Regions from separate parts of the Arthrobacter burdickii genome, predicted to be linked through region 2. Evidence: riboswitches for the same ligand, from Rfam matches in the RefSeq annotation. Region 2 holds a riboswitch; the other holds the start of a gene.

Region 1 (6,341 bases), 1.7 Mb from region 2:
GTGCCGACGAGCTTGACGGCCGGGACGCCGTCGACCCGGCCATGGACGGTGAATTCGCCAGGGCAGTACTCGCCCGGGACCTCGCCCACGTGCGCGTCGAGTCCGATGTCGGTGAGTACCCCGGCGAAGAACTCCCCGAACGCGGCGAAGCGGGCCCGCGTGCCGGCGACGGGGTCTGCGGCGGGTTCGAGGTGGTCGACCACGAGGCAGCCCCGATGGTAGGCCGCGGCGCGCCCGCCTGCACGCCGCACCAGCGGGACGAAGCCGTGCTTCGTCGATACCGCGCACGCCTCGCCGAAGCCCGGCAGCCGTGCGTCCCGCTGCCCGAAGGCGACCGTGGGACTCGGACGGTAGAGGCGCAGCGTCGGGGGCCTGCTTCCGACGGCGACCTCGCGCAGCAGCGCGATGCCGCGCTCCAGCTCTGCGGCCGCGTCATCCGATGTCGGGTCGAGAACGAGCGCCAGCTCGGCAGCGCCATGCCATGGAGTGCTCATCGACCCATCGTAGGCAGAGCCCGGGAGAAGCTGCGCGCGGACGGGCCGGGCAGCGCCTGCCTCCCCGAAGACCCCGTGTCCTGCTCCTGCTAAAGCGGTGCCGGCGGGAAGTTCGTTCCGCCGGCACATCGAGGAGGATGCGCCGGCAGGACCCACGCCGGTCAGGGCGTCGGGAGGGGCGTCCACTCGAGCCACAGCCCTGCCTCGACGGCGATGGCCGGGGGTACCGTATGGGGGCCGTCGAACTCGCGGTACACCACCTCGTACCCGCGGCGCTTGAGCGTGGGGACCACCCTCCTGCTCGTGGCGTCGATGGGGAGGACGGCGTCCTCGGTGCCGTGCGAGATGAAGACGGCCGGCTGCCCGTTCTGGGGCCCGGCCGGCACGAAGCCGGGTGAGAACGCGACCACCTTGCTGAAGAGGTCTCCGTTGGCCAGCCCGAGGCCCAGCGCATAGGAGGCTCCGTCGGAGAACCCCGCCACGCCGATCCGGTCGGGATCGACCGGGACGAACGAGAAGACCTCTTCCAATGCCCTGTTGATGACCTCGGTGTCCGGACCGTACCCGCCGCGGATGGCGTCCCAGGTAGCCGCGCGGGAGGCGGGCGCGAGGATGACGATCCCGAGCTCCTCGGCGGCCGCGCGGAGGACGGACAATCCGCCCTGCGGGTCCCCGCCGGCCCCGTGGAGAGCGACGAGGAGGGGAACCGGTTCATCGGTGGCCACGGACTCGGGGACGAAGACGATCGGGTCCCGGGTCGTCGCCACGCCGAGGGCGTGCACCCCCGGTCTCGTCCCGGTACCCGGTTCCGCCGCGCCCGGTCGCGCTGTCAGGACGGCCGGATCCCCCGCCGTCGTACCCGTGGGCTGTCCGTTGTCCATGGAACCTCCGTTACACGCCGTCTCCGCCACGAGGAGCGGCACGATCACCATGCCGGCAAGGATGTCCCTCCTCGTTGCCACACGGCGATTGTAGGGGCGACACGCACCCACTCTCCCGGTTGCCGTCCGAGCCTCTTTCGGTTATCGGACCATGCCGACCTACACGGTCCCGCGCCCGTGTCGCACCGGTGCACCCGCGCTCCTCAGGACTCCCAGGCCTCCAGCAGCAGCCCGGCGGCACCTGCGGGGTCGGGTGCCGCGCAGATCGCGGACACGACCGCCATCCCTGCCGCTCCCGCCCTGCGGAGCGGGGAGGCGTCCGCCGCGGTGATGCCGCCGATCGCCACGCAGGGCAACTGCGCCGTGCCCGCCAGGGCAGCGACGCCGTCGACGCCGAGCGGCGCCGGGTGGTCCGGTTTCGTGGCCGTGGCATGCACCGCGCCGATGCCGAGGTAGTCCACCGTGCCGGCGGGAAGAGCATGGGCGACGGCGAACTCGTCAGCCGTCGCCGCACTGAGCCCGACGACGGCGTCGGGGCCGACGATGCGCCGCACCAGGTCGGGCGGCAGGTCGGACTGGCCCACGTGGACGCCGTGCACCTGTGCGCCCTGCGCCCGCGCCGCGAGGTACACGTCCACCCTGTCGTCGACCAGCACCGGCGCCCGACCGGCGACGGCGTCGGCGACCGCGGCGAGGAGCGCGACCAGGTCCCGCCCTCCCGCGTGCTTGTCCCGCACCTGCACGCAGGTCGCACCCCCTGCCACGGCGGCGGCGACGACGTCGACGACCGTCCGGGGCGCGCACAGCGCCGTGTCGGTCACGAGGTAGAGCGGCAGGTACGACGCCGGATCCGGCCGCGCCATCAGGAGTCCTCCGGCAGGACCAGGCCCTGACGGACATCGGCCGGGGTGATCGCCGCGAGCGCATCGAGGAAGCGCGGGGCGAAGGTTCCCGGGCCTTCCGCCAGGATCGCGGCTTTCTCTGCGGCGAGCGTGTACACGCCGGTGGCCGCAGTTGCCGCGAGCAGTGGATCCGGTGTGAGCGAGGCGAAGGCCGCCATCACGGCACCGAGCGCGCAGCCGCCGCCCGTGACGCGGGTCAGCAGCGGCGTGCCGTTGGCTACCCGGATGACGGCGCCGTCGGCCGGGACGACGGCGTCGACGGCACCCGAGACGGCGACGACGGACCCGTACCGCGATGCCAGCAGGCGTGCGGCGCCCAGCGCCGCGGCCGGCTCGTCCAGGGAGTCCACGCCGCGTCCGCCACCGCCCGAGCCGGCGAGTGCGATGATCTCCGATGCATTGCCGCGGAGAATGGTCGGGCGCTGGGCGACGAGCTGCTGGGCCGTCCGGGTGCGAACGGTCAGGAACCCCACGGCGACGGGATCGAGGACCCACGGCGTGCCGGACGACGCCGCTGCCCCGGCGGCCTCGAGCATGGCCGCGCGCTGCGCCTCGGTCGGTGTGCCGAGGTTGACGAGCACCCCGGAGGCCACGGGCGCGAACTGCGCCGCTTCCCCGGGGATGTCGACCATGGCGGGGGCTGCACCGAGGGCGAGCAGCACGTTCGCGGTGAAGTTGGTGACGACGGCGTTGGTGATGCACTGGATCAGCGGGGAGGCGCTGCGCAGGTCTGCGAGCAACCCGGCGCAGGCCTCGGCGCTGATCGTGCGGGCGGGGTCCGCGGTTGCCGAAGGGAATTCCGTCATGTGCTGCCTTCCGCTGGGGCGAGAGGACGGACGGACACCAGGGCCCGGCAGGACATCCCTTCGCCAGTATGAGCTGGATCAGGTTCGACGGGTCTTATCTCAGCCCCTCCGGTGGAGGGACACCCCGTGTCGCTGCTCGAACGATAACGCGTTGCGCGGATGCTTCCAAGCCCGTCACCGCCCCGGCGTGCCGGGCGCCGGTCGGAGGGACCAGCGCCGGGACCGGCGGCCGCGCGGGCCCGACCTGCCGGGGCGCCGGTCGGAGCAGCGCCGGACGGACCAGCGCCGGGCTAGCGGCCGCCCTCGATCTTGCGGCTGCGCTGCTCCTGCCCCGGGGCCCCGTAGGGGTAGTCCCCGAAGGTGGGGGCGCTGACCTCGTCGAGTCGGTGGAGCTCTTCGGGCGTCAGCACGACGCCGGACGACGCGAGGTTGTCGGCCAGCTGGTCCTGCGTGCGTGCGCCGAGGATCACGGAGGTCACGGCAGGCTTCGCGGCGACCCAGGCGAGCGCGACGTGGGAGGCGTTGATGCCCCGCTCGGCCGCGATGCCGGTGACGGTGTCGACGATGTCCCACGTCCGGTCCGCGTTGCGCTTCTCCCAGGCTTCCATGCCGCGCTTGGGGTTCTCCCCGAGCCGGGTGGCGCCCGTCGGCTCGGCGTCGCGGGTGTACTTCCCGGTGAGCCAGCCGCCGCCGAGCGGGGACCACGGCAGCATGCCCATCTCGGCGTCGAGCACGGCGGGGACGATCTCGGCTTCGATGTCGCGCACGAGCAGCGAGTACTGGGGCTGCAGCGTCACCGGCAGTGAGTAGCCACGCTGGCGGGCGATCATCACGGCCTTGGTGAGCTGCCAGCCGGTGTAGTTCGAGAACCCGTAGTAGCCGATCTTGCCCTGGACGACCGCCCCGTTGAGGAAGCCGAGGGTCTCCTCGAGCGGGGTCAGCGGATCCCACGCGTGCACCTGGTACAGGTCGATGTGGTCGACCCCGAGCCGTGCCAGCGAGGCGTCGAGCGCTCGCCGGAGGTGCCGCCTCGACAGGCCGAGGTCGTTGGGGCCGGTTCCCATCGGGAAGCGTCCCTTGGAGGCGAGGACCATCCGGTCCCGTTCCACCGGGTTCTTCGCGAGCCAGCGGCCGATGATCTCCTCAGAGGTGCCGGCGGAGTACACGTCCGCCGTATCGATCAGGTTGCCGCCTGCCGCGGCGTAGTCGGACAGGATGGCGTGTGACGTCGCCTCGTCCGACTCCGCCCCGAAGGTCATCGTGCCGAGGGCGAGGTGGGACACCGAGGTGCCGCTGTTGCCGAGTTTCCGGTACTCCATGGGGTTGCTCCTTTGCTGTGCGCCGTGCGGCGCCGTGTCCTTGGATCCTGAGCCGAGCGCAGCTGTCCTGCTAGCAGCATGGCAGGGGGCGCCGTCATGGGACGGCGCCCCTTGTCCGCTGCTCACTCGCTGACGGTGACGCCCTTCCAGAAAGCGTAGTAACCGCGGATGTTCTCCGCCGCTTCTTTCGGTTCCGGGTAGCTCCAGGCGGCGTCCCTGTTCTGCTCGCCGTCCACCACCAGGGTGTAGTAGCTCGCCGTGCCCTTCCAATGGCACACGGTGTGCGTCTCCGTGGGGACGAACAACTCGGAGGAGATGGAACCCGGGGGGAAGTAGTGGTTCCCCTCGACCATCACGGTGTCCGCCGACTCAGCGACGACCCTGTCTTTCCAGATTGCTTTCGTCATGGTTCCTCTTCCTCGGGACCTCCGGTCGCGCGGGCAGGCTGTCCGCACCCTGCCGACGGCGGCGAGGGCGTCCGTACCCGGTGCAACCCCGCCGAGCGCCGGGGCATTCCGGGCACGAGGGTCAGAGCTTGCGCACCGTGAGGATCTGCTCGATCCGCCCGAAGGGACCGTCGAGGTCGTGCGCCACGCTGGAGGTGAGTCCCACACCGTTCGCGCCGAACGTGACGCGCGTATCGAGGCCGAGCCACTCGCCGGTCGGCGGGCGGTGGAGGTGGATCTGCAGGTCGACGTTCGGGAACATCCAGCTGTCGCCACCGGGTGCCACGCGCGAGGCGATGCCGTTGGCCGCGTCCATCATGCCCACGAGGCGCACGACGTCGGCGCTCGTCCTGCCCTCCACCATCGGGTAGGGGTTCCGTATCCAGACCTGCCCCCGCCCGGGACGGTGGCCCGGTACCACCCGGACCTCCAGGGACCGGATGAACCCTCCGGGCCACGCCGTCATGCCCTCGTGCGGCCCGGCGGCTTCGGGTCCGGGCATCCGCGGGTCCTCCACGGCGGCGACGGCGGCCGTGTCCTGGGTGGCGAGGCGCCATGCCTTCGCCACGATGGCGGTCCTGCCGCCGGCCTCCATGCGTGCCTCGAGCAGTTCGATGGTCCGTCCGGGCCGGACGACCGCTGTGCTGACCTCGAATTCACCGCCGGGGATCATCCCGAGGATGTCGAAACTCAGGCGGCCGAGCTGCATGCCGTCCCGCGGCTGGCAGTCGAGGAGGCACTGGGTCAGGAGGCCCGAGATCGGTGCCATGTGCTGCTCTTCCGGGTTCCAGGCGCCCTGGGCGTGGATCGTCGATTCGAACCTCCCGCCGCCGAGATCACGGTAGAAAGAATCGGGCACGGAAATCTCCTTCGTTGGACGAGCCGGGATCGCGTCCTGCGCGGCGAGCGGAGGAAAAGGCCCTGGACATCGGTCCCGGGTCACGCACCCGCCCCATGCTAGTGGAGCAATCACCGTCGCAGGCACAGGCCGGTGCGCTCCCGGCGGCGTCCCGAACGCGTGCCGAGCGCGTGCCGAAGGGGCACCGACAGGGCCACGTCCCGGCGGACACACCAACGGGCACACGGAATGGCGTACCGGAAGGACGGCATCCCGGAATAGGATCCGGACACCGGCGGTTCAGTTGACTGAGCGGGCCGGCCATTCAGCGCCCGGTCCCGAACGTGGCCCGTACGGAGGACATCCGACGGCGCCGTACAGCATTTCGAACCGAGCGGATTCCCATGACCTCCAGTCCCCCGTCCCGCGTATCAGACGCGACTCCGAGCCGAGCAGGCGCTGCGCCGTCCCGCCCTGCCGTCTCCCCCGGCACTGCCTCCTCTGACACCGCCCCCTCCGGAGCCGTCGGCCAGGGCGCCCTCCCAGCACGCGACAAGCTGGTCATCACCATCTTGCTCATCTCCGCGTTCGTGGTGATCCTCAACGAGACGATCATGGGCGTGGCCATCCCGCGCCTGGTCGAGGACCTCGGCAT
Region 2 (6,341 bases):
GCAGAACGCACTGCTGTTCTCCTGCATCTTCCTGCTCGCCGGGCTGATCCTGCTCTACTCGGGCGACTCCGTGATCGGCGCTTTCACGGTTGTCACCTCGGTGGCCTCGGTCCTGACCATGTTCGTCTGGTCCATGATCCTCATCAGCTACCTGGCGTTCCGCCGCCGCCGTCCGGAGCTGCACGAGGCATCGGCGTTCAAGATGCCCGGATCCGCGTTCATGCCGTACGTGGTCCTGGCCTTCTTCCTGTTCATGCTCGTCGCGCTCGGGCAGGCCGAGGACACCCGGCTGGCGCTCTTCGTCACGCCGGTGTGGTTCCTCCTGCTCGGAGCGGCCTGGTACGCCAACCGGAAGACGCCGCTGCAGCAGGCCCGCATCGAGGAGCACAAGGCCACCGTGCAGACCGAGCAGGCGGCCCGCGCAGGCCGCTAGATCCCGGAACGCCGGCCCGGAACGCTGCTCCGGAACATTGTTCCGGAAGACCCGCGCCAAAACACCGAAGGACCGTCCCCCGGGGCGGTCCTTCGGCGTCCTCCCGGAGTGCGGAGCGGCGGGACGTCGACGGTGTGCCCAGGTACGGATGCCATACTGCACCGATGGCCAAGAACAGGACTCCTCCCGGCCGCGGCGTCCTCGCCGCCCGCGTCGACGACGACCTGAAGGAGCGGCTCCGCGCCGCGGTGGTCCATCCCCACCTCCTTTTCGCGGGCAAGGCAGCCCTCGCGGCCGCGCTCGCCTGGACCTTCGCGCTCGCCATCCCGGGGGAGGCTTCCCGGTATCCGTACTACGCCCCGCTGGGTGCACTGCTCGCGCTGTATCCGACCGTCGCGGGAACGCTCAGGTCGGGGCTGCAGACGGTGGCCGGTCTCACCATCGGGATCATCCTGGCCCACATCGCCGTGTGGGCGGGGGACCCGAACTGGCTGACGATCGCCTTCGTCGTCGGCGTGGGCGTACTCCTCGCAGGCGCCCTGCGGAGGACGGCGGGCGGCGGCTCCGGGATCGCGTCCGCCGGGCTGTTCGTCCTGGTTATCGGCAACGACGACCTGGGGTACTCAATGGGGTACTTCGTCCAGACCGTCGTGGGCGTGGGCGTGGGTCTTGCCGTCAGCGCGCTGATCCTGCCGCCGCTGAACCTGGACGACGCCGTGGGGCAGGTGAGCCGGCTCCGCAGGACGGCGTCCCGCCAGCTCCAGGAGATGGGCGTGGCGCTCGAGGAGGACTGGGCGGCGGATGATCCGCGCTGGCCCCAGCGGCGGGACGACCTCACCGCCACGGTACGGAATGCCCGGGAGGCCCTGCAGTACGCGGACGAGAGCAGGAAGGGCAACGTCCGGCGGCGCTTCCATCCGCACGACGCGGACCGCGACCACCGGCACGTCGAGGTCCTCGAAGCCGTCGCGACCCACACGCTGAACATCACCAACATGCTGCAGGACGCGCTCCATGGAACGTCCCGCGAGCAGCCCCTGCCCGCCGCGGTCCGGCAGCCCCTGCAGCAGGCCTTCACCGCCGTCGGCGACGTCCTGGACCTGTGGACGGTGGAGGAGGACGACGCCGGGACGCTGCGGGTGGCCGAGCGGAGCCTGAAGGCACTCGAAATTGCTGCGTACGAGTCCTCGTCGAAGGACGTCCCCTTCGGCGCCGCGGCCGCGATCGGCATGAACCTGCACCGCATCCTGCAGGCCGTTCGGCAGGAGCAGGAGCAGGAGCAGGACATCGAGCAGGAAACAGGCCGGGCGGCTAGCTGCACTGCCCAGGGACACGGCGAGGGGCACCCCGAAGAGTGCCCCTCGCTACTGCGTGGAACTTCCTGCGTGAAATCCGCTCAGGTCAGGTCGCGGGTCTTCGCGAACCGGTCGATCGCCTTCTGCGTGGAACGGTTGGTGAGAACCTGGATGGTGGTGCTCACCACACCCGAGACGATCGCGAACACCAGGGCCGAGCGCAGGGTGTTCTCCAGCCCGTCCTTGCTCTTCGGTGGTGCTTCACCCGTGATCTTCTCCCACAGGAAGTCGACGAGCTTGGTCCCCACGAAGCCGGCGCCGACGCTCATGCCCGCGCCGAGCAGCTTGAACAGTACGTTCATGTCTCTCCTTCTGGTCCGGTAGTCCTCCGCCTAGCCTAGCCGCGGCGGGCGGCCCCCGGCACAGGAAGATGCACGCACGGACCCGGACCCTGCATGAGGCGGGCGGGCGCGCAACCACCTGCCGGGCTTCCCCTGCGGTGTAGGATCGGTAACGCTCAACCAACAAACGACAGGGGAGCGCCGATCCGCAGCATGCTGCGGGAACGGGCGCTGAGAGTGCGGACCGCCGCAGACCCTCGAACCTGATCCGGCTAGTACCGGCGAAGGGAGTCGAGTTCTCAGAGTGCACGGAAACTGCTCCGGCAGCCCCGCCACCCTCCCCTCCTGTACCTCAGGAGGAAACACCATGGCATCATCAACCGCCCTCAAGGGCACCTCTCCCCGCACCCGCCAATGGCGCGTCGTCGACATCGTGGTGGCCTCGGTCATCGCGGTCGCCGTCGGCGTCCTGTTCTTCGCATGGTCCGCGGGGTACTCGGGCATCAGCCTGCTCACGGCGGGCTTCCCGCCCCTGGCCGGGCTGTACTCCGGCGGCTGGCTCATCGCGGGGGTCCTCGGCGGGCTCATCATCCGCAAGCCGGGAGCAGCACTCTACTGCGAGGTCCTCGCCGCCGCGGTATCGGCCCTCATCGGAACGCAGTTCGGCCTGAGCGTGCTGCTCTCCGGAGCCATCCAGGGGCTCGGTGCCGAGCTCGTCTTCCTGCTCTTCCTGTACCGGAAGTGGAACCTGCCCGTGGCGCTGTTCGCCGGTCTCGGTGCCGGCCTCGCGCTCGCGATCAGTGAGAACATCCTCTACAACGCGCTGTGGACGTTCGAGTTCAAGCTCCTGTACACGGTGTTCGCATCCATCTCCGGCATCGTCATCGCCGGGCTGCTGTCCTGGCTCGCCATGCGGGGCCTCGCCAGGACGGGCGTGCTGTCCTCGTTCGCTGCGGGCCGCACGGCGGACGAGTGACACCAGCGCAGTCCCCGTCCACGGGAGCCGTCCACGTTCGCGCCCGGGGATGGGGCTGGCGCCACGCCGGCCGGAAGTCCTTCGCCGCACGCCGGCTCGATCTCGACATCTCTCCGGGGGAGCGGGTCCTGCTCCTCGGGGCCTCCGGCGCGGGCAAGTCCACGGTGCTCTCCGGCCTGGCCGGGCTGCTCGGCACCGACGACGAGGGCGAGCAGGAGGGTGAGCTCCTGCTCGACGGCGCGCAGCCGGCCGCTGCCCGGGGACGAGCCGGGCTCGTCCTCCAGGACCCCGAGACGCAGGTGGTCCTCGCCCGTGTGGGTGACGAGGTGGCCTTCGGGGCCGAGAACCTGTCGGTGCCGCGCGAGGAGATCTGGCTGCGCGTGGGTCGGGCGCTCGACGACGTCGGCCTCGACCTCCCCCTCGATCACCCCACGACGGCGCTCTCCGGGGGCCAGAAGCAGCGGCTCGCGCTCGCGTCCGTCCTCGCGATGGAACCCGGCCTGCTCCTGCTCGACGAGCCCACCGCGAACCTCGATCCCGACGGAGTCCTCGAGGTCCGCGACGCCGTCGTCCGCGTCCTCGAGCGCACCGGGGCCACGCTCGTCGTCGTCGAGCACCGCGTGGCGGTGTGGGCCGACGTCGTCGACCGCGTGGTCGTGCTCGACGCCGCTGGAGGGGTGCTGGCCGACGGGCCGCCGGCGAGCGTGCTCGCCGAGGGCTCGACCCGTGACCGACTGGCCGCCGCAGGTGTCTGGGTCCCGGGGTGGCAGCCGGTCGTGGGCGGACCGCCCCCCGCCGGCGGAGGCGAGGCCCTGCTGTCGGCCTCCGGACTGACGGTCGCCCGCACGAGGCGGGGACCGGCCGTCGTCGAGGACCTCGACACCGAGGTGCGCGCAGCCGGGGCGCTGAGCATCACCGGTCCGAACGGGGCCGGGAAGTCGACCGCCGCCCTGACGCTCGGTGCCCTGCTCCGCCCGCGCGCGGGACGGCTCGAGGCGTCGGCGGCCCTGGCCGGGACCGCCGGCGGCGACCCGTTCCGCTGGCGATCGTCGGAACTGGTCCAGCGCATCGGGACGGTCTTCCAGGAGCCCGAGCACCAGTTCCTCACCGGGACCGTCGCCGACGAACTGGAGTTCGGGCCGCGGCGTGTGAGCGGGGTCCAGGACATGCAGCGCACGGACGTCGCCGAGCGCCTCCGCCTCACCCACCTGCTGAAGGCCAATCCCTTCACACTGTCCGGCGGGGAGAAGCGGCGCCTGTCCGTTGCGACCATGCTCGCGACCGCCCCGCGCATCCTCATCCTCGACGAGCCGACGTTCGGGCAGGACGCCGGGACATGGGCCGAACTCGTCACCCTGCTGCGCGAACTGATCCACGAGGGCGTCTCCGTCCTCTCCGTCACGCACGATGCCGACTTCATCGCGGCACTGGGCGGCGCCACCCTGCACATCTCCGGCGGAGAGGGACGGCTGGTGACCCGATGAGCACCGACTACCTGACCCCGGTGCTGACCGGGAAGACGCTGCTGCGCGCCAATCCCGTGTCCAAGCTGTTCGCCGCCACCGTCGTCACGCTCGCCCTGATGGCGAGCATCGACTGGGTGAGCGCCGCGGTGGTCCTCGCCTGCGAACTCGCGCTGATGCCCCTCCTGGGCATCAGCGCGGTGGGACTGGCACGGCGGATCTGGCCGCTGCTGATCGCCGCGGCGATCGGCGCCTACGGAACCGCCCTGCTGGCAGAGAAGACGGGGCGCGTCCTGCTCGACGTCGGGCCGCTCCTCTTCACGGAGGGGTCGGTGGCGGCCGGCATCGCCGTCGGGCTGAGGGGACTGGCGCTCGCGCTCCCGGGCATCTTCCTCCTGCTCACCACGGACCCCACGGACCTCGCCGACGCGCTCGCGCAGAAGCTGCACCTGCCGCACCGCTTCGTCCTGGGGGCGCTGGCGTCGCTGCGCCTGGTCGGCCTCCTGGTGGAGGAGTGGGAGGCCCTCGGGCTGGCCCGGCACGCCCGGGGCATCGGCTCGGACGGCTCGATCATCGCGCGGACCCGCAACCTGCTGGGGCAGTCCTTCGGGCTGATCGTGCAGGCCATCCGGCGGGCCACCCGGCTGGCGACGGCGATGGAGGCCCGCGGCTTCGGCGGAGGACCGCGCACGTGGGCGCGCGAGAGCACCCTGGCGCCGCTCGACGCCGCTGTCGCCGTCGTCGGTCTCCTGATCGCCGGAGGTGCAGTGACGGCGGCCGTCCTGGCCGGGACCTGGAACTTCATCCTGTCCTGACCCGGACGACCGCCGTCGTGGCAGGACACTGCGCGCGGAGCGCCGCCCTCGACCGAACGGCGGGAGAAATGCCACAGGGGCTCCGCGTGTGCGGAGCCCCTGTGGTTGAGCGGATGATGCGGCAGGACCGCTACAGCACGTCCGCTACAGCACGTCCGAGAGGAACGACTTCAGCCGCGGCGTCTGCGGGTTGTCGAAGACCGCGGCCGGGGGACCGGATTCGACGACGACGCCGCCGTCCATGAACGTCACGGTGTCCGAGACGTTGCGCGAGAAGCCCATCTCGTGGGTGACGACGACCATGGTCATGCCCGCCGTAGCGAGGTCCGCCATGAGTGCGAGGACGCCCTTCACGAGCTCCGGGTCCAGTGCGGAGGTCGCCTCGTCGAAGAACATCACCTCGGGGTCCATGGCGAGCGCCCGGGCGATGGCCACCCGCTGCTGCTGGCCGCCGGAGAGGTTCCCGGGCCGTACGTCGGCCTTGTGCTTGAGGCCCACCAGGTCCAGCTGCGCGAGGGCCTTCTGCCGGGCCTCGTCCGCGGACATCTTCCGGAGCTTGCGCAGTGCGAGGGAGACGTTGTCCACCACGGTCTTGTGGGGGAAGAGGTTGAACTGCTGGAACACCATGCCGATGCGGCGGCGCAGCTCGTCCGGGTTGTCCATCAGGACGGACCGGCCGTCGAGCAGGATGTCGCCCTTGTCCGGTTCGATCAGGCGGTTCAGCACGCGCAGGAGCGTGGACTTGCCGGACCCGGAGGGGCCGATGACCGACGCCGTCGTGCCCCGCTCCACGTGCAGGTCGATGCCGCGCAGCACGTGGTTGGAGCCGAAGGAGAGGTGGAGGTCCCTGCCGGTCAGGGTCCCCGATTCGAGAGTCTTCATGCCTTCGCTCCTTCGCCGATCTTCGCGGCCAGTTCATCGGGCTCGGGCTTCTCCCGCTTGCCGACCCGCAGCCGGTTGTCGATGTAGTTGACCAGGTGCGTCAGCGGGATGGTCAGGCACAGGTACAGTGCTGCCG

What was found. Region 2 has a riboswitch for thiamine pyrophosphate ahead of P5G52_RS05465 (ECF transporter S component). Riboswitches for the same ligand answer to the same signal wherever they lie in the genome.
Region 1: another riboswitch for thiamine pyrophosphate. It lies ahead of thiM (hydroxyethylthiazole kinase); the one in region 2 lies ahead of P5G52_RS05465 (ECF transporter S component).

What each region holds. Positions count from the first base shown of each region.
Region 1 covers NZ_JAROCG010000001.1:2,828,268-2,834,608, forward strand. The annotation lists gene P5G52_RS13325 (lipoate--protein ligase family protein) at 1-494, opposite strand, end outside; gene P5G52_RS13330 (alpha/beta hydrolase) at 656-1,456, opposite strand; gene thiE (thiamine phosphate synthase) at 1,579-2,238, opposite strand; gene thiM (hydroxyethylthiazole kinase) at 2,238-3,083, opposite strand; TPP riboswitch at 3,122-3,220, opposite strand; gene P5G52_RS13345 (aldo/keto reductase) at 3,374-4,402, opposite strand; gene P5G52_RS13350 (DUF427 domain-containing protein) at 4,525-4,809, opposite strand; gene P5G52_RS13355 (thioesterase family protein) at 4,931-5,707, opposite strand; gene P5G52_RS13360 (MDR family MFS transporter) at 6,091-6,341, shown strand, end outside.
Region 2 covers NZ_JAROCG010000001.1:1,162,184-1,168,524, forward strand. The annotation lists gene cycA (D-serine/D-alanine/glycine transporter) at 1-433, shown strand, start outside; partial or broken gene P5G52_RS18280 (FUSC family protein) at 598-1,098, shown strand; gene P5G52_RS05460 (DUF4235 domain-containing protein) at 1,830-2,090, opposite strand; TPP riboswitch at 2,252-2,376, shown strand; gene P5G52_RS05465 (ECF transporter S component) at 2,437-3,045, shown strand; gene P5G52_RS05470 (ABC transporter ATP-binding protein) at 3,042-4,529, shown strand; gene P5G52_RS05475 (energy-coupling factor transporter transmembrane component T family protein) at 4,526-5,323, shown strand; gene P5G52_RS05480 (amino acid ABC transporter ATP-binding protein) at 5,468-6,205, opposite strand; gene P5G52_RS05485 (amino acid ABC transporter permease) at 6,202-6,341, opposite strand, start outside.